DNA from 3 places in the Hathewaya histolytica genome. Region 3 is predicted to be linked to each of the others. Evidence: a T-box and tRNA genes for the amino acid it is inferred to sense, from the RefSeq annotation. Region 3 holds a T-box; the other regions hold tRNA genes.
What was found. A T-box is a leader RNA that pairs with one kind of tRNA and senses whether it is charged. The one in region 3 lies ahead of trpS (tryptophan--tRNA ligase), so its partner is inferred to be a tRNA-Trp.
Positions count from the first base shown of each region.

Region 1: it encodes a tRNA-Trp, which carries the amino acid that the T-box ahead of trpS (tryptophan--tRNA ligase) is inferred to sense. The anticodon was not compared.
Region 2: it encodes a tRNA-Trp, which carries the amino acid that the T-box ahead of trpS (tryptophan--tRNA ligase) is inferred to sense. The anticodon was not compared.

Region 1 covers NZ_LR590481.1:2,228,064-2,231,352, reverse strand. Annotated here, with positions in the region: gene tsaB (tRNA (adenosine(37)-N6)-threonylcarbamoyltransferase complex dimerization subunit type 1 TsaB) at 1-60, opposite strand, end outside; gene tsaE (tRNA (adenosine(37)-N6)-threonylcarbamoyltransferase complex ATPase subunit type 1 TsaE) at 60-518, opposite strand; gene FGL08_RS10710 (CBS domain-containing protein) at 795-1,415, shown strand; tRNA gene FGL08_RS10705 (tRNA-Trp) at 1,554-1,629, shown strand; gene FGL08_RS10700 (NAD(P)/FAD-dependent oxidoreductase) at 1,806-3,059, shown strand; gene queG (tRNA epoxyqueuosine(34) reductase QueG) at 3,071-3,289, shown strand, end outside.
Region 2 covers NZ_LR590481.1:1,900,819-1,904,107, reverse strand. Annotated here, with positions in the region: lysine riboswitch at 89-268, opposite strand; gene FGL08_RS09285 (CoA-binding protein) at 397-765, shown strand; gene FGL08_RS13425 (hypothetical protein) at 936-1,106, opposite strand; tRNA gene FGL08_RS09280 (tRNA-Trp) at 1,241-1,316, shown strand; gene FGL08_RS09275 (YtrH family sporulation protein) at 1,515-1,853, shown strand; gene FGL08_RS09270 (sporulation membrane protein YtrI) at 1,841-2,308, shown strand; gene FGL08_RS09265 (glycosyltransferase family 4 protein) at 2,458-3,289, shown strand, end outside.
Region 3 covers NZ_LR590481.1:669,397-672,685, reverse strand. Annotated here, with positions in the region: gene FGL08_RS03030 (peptide chain release factor 3) at 1-522, opposite strand, end outside; gene trpS (tryptophan--tRNA ligase) at 880-1,878, opposite strand; T-box leader at 1,940-2,178, opposite strand; gene FGL08_RS03020 (desulfoferrodoxin) at 2,313-2,693, opposite strand; gene FGL08_RS03015 (hypothetical protein) at 3,070-3,289, shown strand, end outside.

The DNA of each region.
Region 1 (3,289 bases), 1.6 Mb from region 3:
ATCTTCTAGCAAAGCACAACTTGCACTTTCACTAGAAGAGTCTAGGCTTAGTATTTTCATTATTGTAGCTCCTTTACATAATCATATTTTTTATTTATATATTTAAAAATTATTTCCCTAGTATTAGGAGACTCTTCTGGAATTTTATTTATGTATATATAGAGCGCATCTTCCTTAGGAATCAAATCTTCAATATAATTGGCCCATTCAATAATAGAAACTGAGTCCGAAAATATATATTCGTCAAAGCCAATGGCTTCTATTTCATCAGGATCATTAACTCTATATACATCAAAATGATTAAGTTTAAGTCTTCCAAGATATTCATTAACTATAGTAAATGTAGGGCTTGTAATATGGTCTTCAATTTCAAGTCCTTTAGCAATTCCTTTGCTCATATGGGTTTTACCGGTTCCTAAATCACCTATAAGACAGATAATATCTCCACTACCACAAAGTTTTCCTAATTTAACTCCAAGATTATAAGTTTCTTCTACAGAATTAACTAATAAATTCATACTCTCACCTCTATAATATTCTATCCTAATATAATAAAAAAGTTAAGGGAGATAATGAGAATATTAAATAAAAAAACTAATAATATTATTAATCATATAGGAATATATATAATAGAAGCCTAAAGCATAATTTAAAGAATACTTTAAAAATTCAGAAAAATATTGTATAATATAAAGAAATTTAACTAAATTTGTTTTTAGTTTTAAAAAATAAAAAACCTAGTTAATATTAAATAAGGTATAACTTTATAAAGGTTTAATAAGGGAGGGTCATAAATGTTTGTAAATAATTTAATGCTACCTAAGGAAAAATTGATTACAGTTTCGCCAAAGGAGACTGTGAAAAAGGCTTTAGAACTTATAGAAGAGCATAAATTTTTATCTATTCCTGTATCAGAGGGGAACAAATTTTATGGTACTATTTCAAAAGAAAGAATTTATACATTTTACTTCGAAAAGAATTTAGATAAAAAAAGTCTCCTAGAAGAATTTTTAGTTGAAAATGTATTAAGAGAAGATGTACCAAGAATTAATCCCATGGCTCAAATTGAAGAAGCATCACATTTTTTAGCTACTAAAAATACAGCATTTGTAGCAGTTATAAATGCCTCTAATCAATTCGAAGGCATAATAACTCATAATGCAGTTTTTAAACAGTTTACTGAATTATTTGGCCTTAATAGAGGTAAGCGAATATCTGTTATAGCTCATGACATTCCCGGACAAATCTCAAAGCTTTCTAAAATAATCACAGAAAATAATGCAAGAATTATAAGTTTTGTAGTTGTAGACCCTAAAAGTTTAACTGAGGTTAAGGAAATAGTAATTAGAGTAAATGCAGATAATTTTGATGATATATTAAGAAAAATTAGAGATGCAGGTTTTAAGGTACAATAATAAATTTATCTAAAGCATATTTTTAGTTTTTATTAATATTTTATATTTTCTTGATTAAATAATAATATATTAAATGTAGAAATTGAAAAAAATATGTTGATTTTACCAAACAACCATGATATAATTTATCATGTGTTTAGGGGTATAGCTCAATTGGTAGAGTAGCGGTCTCCAAAACCGTTGGTTGCGGGTTCAAGTCCTGCTGCCCCTGCCAGTTAATATTTAAAAAATTGATACAGCATTTGAATGACTAAGCCAGTTTTATACTGCTTAGTCATTTTTAATTTTATCATAAATAAATAATTGATTTAAGACTGTTTATAAGTCTATAATATATTAGGAAAGTTAGTGGCTTATAAATATTTTATGATCTTCTGAGGTGATTCAAAGATGGATTATGATGTAGTGATTATAGGAGGTGGCGCTGCAGGTCTTGCAGCTGCTATAGGAGCAAAAAAACAAGGTGCAGATAAGGTACTTATATTAGAGAAAGAAAACTATCTAGGAGGTATACTGAACCAATGTATACATAATGGGTTTGGGAAATACCTTTTTAATAAAGAAGTTACAGGGCCAGAATACGCTTCTATATTTATAGAAGAAGTAAAAAAACTAGGTATAGAATATAAAACTAAAACTATGGTTTTAGAAATTGATAAGAATAAGAAAATATTAGCGGTTAATGGAAAAGAAGGAGTTATAGAAATACAATGTAAAGCTCTTGTCTTAGCTATGGGTTGTAGGGAAAAGACTAGAGGAGTAGCTAAGGTTTCAGGAAGTGCTTTTGCTGGAGTATTTACAGCTGGAATGGTTCAACGTTTAATAAACTTAGAAGGAGTAATGCCAGGGAAAGAAGTAGTAATACTAGGTTCGGGAGATTTAGGGCTTATTATGGCAAAGAGACTAACTTTAGAAGGTGCGAAAGTTAAAGCTGTAATAGAAAATTTATCTTACTGTGGTGGACTAGAGGAAAATTATTATACATGTCTAAAAAATTTCAATATCCCTCTAAAACTTAAATATACCATTACAGATATAAATGGCAAAGAGAGAGTGAATGGAGTAACAATAGCAAGAGTTGATGATAATAAAAGAGTAATAAAAGGAACAGAAGAATTTATCTGTTGTGATACTGTAGTGCTTTCAGTAGGATTAGTGCCTGATGGAGAATTGTTTAAAAATATGGGTTTAAGGATAAATAGAATAACAGGTGGTACGGAAGTAGATGAAAGCATGCAAAGTAATATAGAAGGTGTTTTTTCTGCTGGGAATATAGTACATCTACATGACTATGTAGATGATGTTACTAGAGAAGGTTTTTTGGCAGGAAAAAGTGCTACAAAATATGTATTAGAGAAACTAGATAATAAGAAGAGTTTTAAAGTTTCCGAGGGGAGAGGAATCTCATATATACTACCTAAAATTGTTCACATAGGAAATATAGATGAGAATGTTGAATTTAAGTTTCGTTCATCTAAAGAATATGAGAATGTGAAAATTAGGTTTAGCTTTGGAGATAATTTTATAGAAATTCATAAGAAGAAAGTCATACCAAGCAAGATGGAAGTAATTACTTTAAGCAAAGAAGAACTACTAAAAAATTATAGGGAAGATAAAGTTTTAGTAGAAATATGTGAAAAGTAAAAGAGGTGTTTATGGAACTTAAGGATAAAATAAAGAAGTTTTGTAATTCTTTAGGATTAAATAACATTGGTTTTATTGAATGTAAAAGATTTGATGACCTAGAAAAGTTCTTAAAATATAAAAAAGAAAAAGGAATACTTAATGAATTTGAAGAAGAGGATATAGAGAAAAGGATAGATCCTAAACTTCTTATGAAAGAAGGAAAAACTATAATATCAATAGCATTTCCA
Region 2 (3,289 bases), 1.2 Mb from region 3:
CCAAGGAAGAAAATCCCTGGGCTTATATCACAAAATTAATAGAATATAATATTTCTTAAAAGATTATATTAAAAATTGTTATGAATAAGTTCAGGATAGCTCTTCACAAATAACTTTTATTTGTGACAGTCTTGCATATATTTTATACAAAACCAGCTATACAATCTCAAAGCATTGATTGTACACTTCGGCTGTATTTCCTTTCATACTACTTCACAGTGCTTACCTCCATAGTATTACTAATAAGTACAGCGCCTCTATCATCAACCGTCCACTATATTTACTTTTGATATGTTTACCATTATACTAATAGTGTAAGATTAAGTCAAGAAACTTTTTAGTTTAAATATTGCAAATATACAAACAATAAAGCTGATGATTAGCAAGGAGGGTAAAATGAATATTTCAAACTTATTTAAACTTTACAATTGGGTAGTTGTAGGAGACGTTACAAATCAAACTAAATATGCTTATAGAATTTTAAATACATTAAAAAGCGAAAAGTATAATGCTGCAGGAGTTAATCCAAGAGGCAATGGAGATGGAGCTTTTACTAGTCTTAAGGAAGTTAATTTTAAAATAGAAGTAATAGACCTATGTATAAATCCAGTACAGGGATTGGAAATAATAAAAGAAGCTAAAGATATGGGCATCAAAAATGTGTTAATTCAACCAGGTGCAGAAAGTGAAGAAATATTAACTTATTGCAAAGAAAATGAAATAAATGCCATAGAAGGTTGTGTTTTAAGACAGCTAGGATATTAAATTTAAAATTTGATTACTATTATTTTATTAGTTTTTGAATTATAATAACTAAAGTCAAAATGCTCACAAAAATATTTAAGCTTTTGTGAGCATTTAATCTAACAATAAAATATACAATAATTAAATTTTTGATAATTAAACTTTAGAAGTTACAATTTTAATTAAGAATACTAAAGGCTTCTATTATGAGAAAGCTTAGAACGTTTGGTAAACTTATCACCATTAGCATCTATTTTAACTCCATTTTCAATACCTATGTCAGCACCGTCTTTTGGAAACATTTTTCTAAGTTCAGCATTGCTTTTTTCTCTAGTTTTTCTATGACTTTTATTATTGTGCATTATAGTCCCTCCTATATATAATATATTTTATAATATTAATCTAACCATATTTAAATAAAAGTATTAAATAAAATAAGAATTAGCATTGACAAAAATTAATTTTATGATAAACTATTAGAGTAACAATTAAATATAGGGGTATAGCTCAATTGGTAGAGTAGCGGTCTCCAAAACCGTTGGTTCCGGGTTCAAGTCCTCGTGCCCCTGCCATAAAAAAGATTAGTAATTTATTACTAATCTTTTTTTGCTGTAATTAAATAGACTTAAAAGTTTTAAAAAGTTAATATGATATTCAATAAATATTTTAAAATTAAGTTAGCATAAAAATATATAACAGAATTTTATAGCTAATAATATAAAAGTTATTATCATATTTTATAAGGAACCGATTTTTAGGAGAGTATATATTTGGAAGACTTTTTAAGTAATATAATGCTTAGTTTTTTTATTGCGATGGGAGTAATATTAGGTGGAGGCATTTTTACAGCTTTTGCAGCTATATTGAGTAATAGGCCACCTCTAAAATCTATGATGGAAATAGCACAGTCTATTAAGATATGGGCTATTGCAACTGCATTAGGAGGAACATTTTCCAGTTTTCAAATCTTAGAGGAAGGAATATTTAAAGGCGATTTTAAGGCTTTACTTAAGCAAATAACTTTTATTTTTTTCTCTTTAATAGGTGCCAATATAGGATATGAAGTTTTAAATATATTTTATAGGTGCTGTAATATTTGGAAAAAGTAAAAAGAAATTATAAAAAGTTTTTTTTATGTGGCTTCCTAATTGGCACCTTGGGAACTTTAACATGTTTAACTTTTTTATTTAGCTATAGATTTGAAAATAATTATAATAAAATAAGACGACTTGAACTGAAGCTTGAAGAAAGTGAGAAAAATTTAGAAAAACTTAAAAGTTCTATTAAAGTAGATAAAATGACTGTTAAAGAAGTGGATGTAAAACTTCAATTTAAAGAAGAGGTAAATGAGGTTACAAAATATATATTAGAAAACAATATAAAAGAAAAATATAGTAATTTAATAGGAAGAGAGATTAATTCTATAGATATAGAGATGCTTGATAAAGTTATAGATAATAGAATAATGTATAGAGATAAACAAAGGTATGTGTTAAAAGTTAATAAAATTATGATTTCACATAAGATAATATTATATATTGAGTGTAGTAAAATAGATATATAAAATAATATATAAGTATTTAAAATAATAAAAGGAATTTAATGAAAATTTAAGGTAAATTTAAGAGTATAAATTTATTAATTTAAGATTCGTATGATATTATAATAAATAATAAATTATAATTATGATCTTAGATAGGAGGTTGTTATTTTATGAAAATCTTAATAACAACTGATACGTATTTTCCCATGGTAAATGGTGTTGTTATATCAACTAATAACTTATATAGAGAATTGAAAAAACTAGGACATGATGTAAGAATACTTACCCTTTCAGATTCACATAAATCACGAATTGAGGGGGATGTATATTATATTAGGTCTGCAGGACTTAGAATTTACCCAGGGGCAAGAATTGGAAATCCATTCTTTAATTCAATTACACAAGAAATTTTAGATTGGAAACCAGATATAATACACTCTCAAACAGAGTTTACTACAATGGTATTATCAAAAATTATCTCTAAAAAATTAAACGTACCGCAAGTACATACATATCATACTATGTATGAGGACTATCTTCACTATGTTTTAGGTGGGAAATTTTTAGGCAAAAGTACCGCAGCAAAGTTGACATCTATGCTTTTGAATCCATTGGATGGAGTTATAACACCTACGAAAAAGGTGGAAGAGACACTAAAAACATATGGAATAAGTACAAATACTTTTATAATACCAACGGGAATAGATATAGAAAAATTTAAAACAAAAATCTCGGAAGAAGAAATAAATGTTTTATTTGAAAAACATAAAATACCTAAGAGTGGTAAAAGACTAATTTATGTGGGAAGAATAGCTGAAGAGAAGAATATAGAAGAGGTAATTGAGTTTTATAATGATATATGCAGAAATAGAGATATAAGTTTAGTTATAGTTGGCGGAGGGCCATATCTGCAAAAACTCAAAGATTTAGTAAAGAGTTTAAATATTGAAGATAGAGTATATTTTACTGATATGGTAGATACTAAAGAGGTTCATAAGTACT
Region 3 (3,289 bases):
TCCACATCCTATTGGCCAATTTATAGGATAGGATTTTATGCCTAATTCATTTTCTATATCTTCCATTAATGAAAATGGGTCTTTAATTTCTCTATCTAACTTATTTATAAAAGTAAATATAGGTATTTCTCTTATACTACAGACATGGAATAATTTTCTTGTTTGTTCTTCTATACCCTTAGCTCCATCAACCACCATAACAGCACTATCTGCAGCCATTAGCGTTCTATATGTATCTTCACTAAAGTCTTGGTGTCCTGGAGTATCTAATATATTAATACAAAAATTGTTATATCTAAATTGTAAAACAGATGATGTAACAGAAATTCCTCTTTGTTTTTCTATTTCCATCCAGTCAGACACAGCATGTTTTGATGCTTTTCTAGCTTTAACAGAACCTGCTTCTCTAATAGCTCCCCCGTATAAAAGTAATTTTTCTGTTAAGGTAGTCTTACCAGCATCTGGGTGAGATATTATAGCAAAGGTTCTTCGCTTCTCTATTTTACTTTTTAAATCTTCCACAGCGTTCTCCTCCTTCTTATCTTAAATTTACTATAAACTATGTATTATATTCTTATGTTCTTAAGTCTATACTTATATTCTGTTTTTAAACAAAATTTATTATACTTTATGATTTTAACTTTATTATACTTCCCTGTCAATGTTATTAACCCTAAGTGAACTACCATCTAAGCAATCACTAGGGGTCCCAAGTACTTTCTATAAATATGATATTTATAGAATTAAAAATAATAATTATTTGTATAAAACTTTTCATTTATTAGAAAAACAAAAGATTTATCACAAAATTTAAGTAGTGATAAATCCCTTATTTCTAAATATATTTCAATTATTATATAAATAATTCTATTTAATATTCTAAAATTGAATGAAACCTATTTTTTTCTGCATTTTTCTTAAGGTTTTCCTAGATACATAGTTTGCCTTATCAGCACCCTTTTTATAGATTTCTTCTAAATAAGATTTATTCTCTAAAAGTTCTTTAACTTTATTTTGAATTGGTTCTAATTCTTCTATTATAGCCTCTGCCACATCTTTTTTAAACTGAGCATATCCCATTCCTTTATACTTTTCTTCAATTTCTTCAATACCAATACCTGTTATTACATTTAATATAGTTATTAGATTTTTAACACCTGGTTGTTCATCACTATACCTAACCTCGCCTATACTATCAGTAACTGATCTATTTATCTTCTTTCTAATAACTTCTGGAGGATCCATCATAAGTATATATGAGTTAGGGTTATCAGAAGACTTAGACATTTTTTTAGTTGGCTCCTGAAGATTCATTATTTTAGCTCCTGAATCTGAAATATAAGGTTCTGGAATAGTAAATGTAGGACTATATAAATTATTAAATCTTTGAGCTAAATCTCTTGTTATTTCAAGATGCTGTTTCTGATCCTTACCTACTGGTACTAAATCCGTATTATATAATAATATATCTGATGCCATTAGTACTGGATAATTCAATAATCCAGCACTTACAGACTCACCATAGCGTTGTGATTTATCTTTATATTGAGTCATTCTAAATAATTCCCCAATATATGTGTTACAATTTAAAAGCCATGCAGCTTCTGAATGTGCAGGTACATGTGACTGTATAAATATAGTATTCTTATCTGGGTCTATACCAGATGCTACATATATAGCTAAAACTTCTAAAGTCCTTCTCCTTAAATCTTTTGGCTCCTGTTTTACAGTTATGGCATGTAAGTCCACTACACAATAATAACAATCATATTCTTCCTGTAATTTAACCCAGTTTTTTATAGCACCTAAATAGTTTCCTAAAGTTAAATTACCTGAAGGCTGAATTCCACTAAATATTACTTTCTTTTTATCTTCCATGTTCCAACTCTCCTTATGAAAAATCAATTTTTATGTATTAAAAAATCCTATGGTATAAAAACCATAGGACGTAATTTCTACGTGGTACCACCTAATTTTAAGAATCTATATTATAGATTTCTCCTCATATAGGATAATATTTATCCTAGCCTGTAACGTATGCTTAACGTGTAAAACTAATAAAATTTCGCCTTACCTTCTCAGAGTCCCACTTCAACTTAAACATAATACTATATTCTCAGCAACCATAGCTCTCTGTAAATCTGTTTTTAAGTCTACTCTTCTCTTCATAGAATTTATGTGTTTAATCTTAAATTAAAAATATTTATTTAATATATCGTATGACTTTTTTAATTTATTGTCAAGGGGGATAAAAAAATAAGGAAGGTATAAACCCTCCTTTTTAAGTCAGAAATTATTGTTGCTTTTTTATATTATAATTCAGTCATCCATAAACCATGTAAGTTACAGTATTCTCTAACAAATTTAACTTCTTCATCTATTAAGAATATAGTTTCTGGTTTTTCTCCTGGTTTTAGATATTTTCTATATACCTTAGTTTCTGTATGTGCTTCTATCCATTCTATTTGATGTTCCTCACCCATTGGATGTTCTACTTCTCCCACAGTTACCTTTATTCCGCCTTCTATCTTTTCAACAACTGGTACGTGTTTTTCTCCTGCACCATCTTTTTCTAATTCGCTTTTTAAAGTCATTGGTTTTCCACAACAAACTAATTGTCCTTGTCCCTCATGGATAACTTCTACCATATTACCACAAACTTCACATTTATAAACTTGATTTAATTTTGTCATTTATATTCCTCCCTTAATAAAAATATAAATTTCAACCATATTTAAATTTTATACTATATCATATAAAATAGTAACTTCTACCGTAGATTATTCTAAAAAAATTAACATAATTTACTTTATGATTAGATTATATCACGTAATTTTATTTTTTCAAGTAATTATTGTTAATTAATAATAATTATTTTCAATTTATTTTATCAATAATTTATACTTTTAAGTGGAATAATAAATTTATAAACTATTATCTAAATCTATAAGTATGTTTGAATTAATTTTTAAGACTATAGTATCTTTATGTTAAATTTTAAAAAATCAAATATCTAACTATAAGCTTTTATAAAATAAATAGAATATGAAATGAAAGAAGGTAATATATATGGATAAAAACAATAAAAAATTTTCTTATGGACCTCATAAGAGAGAGTACATGGAAGCTCCTAGGAAAGTAATTAAAGCATATTCAGAAAAAGGTGATTTTACTCTTCTACCAGATAATGTTCAAGATGATATAGTTGTAAATAACATTTCAAATCAGGAGTTTGACTACACGTATGGTGATATAGAAAAGGATAATCTAAACAATCTTACAGATGTGT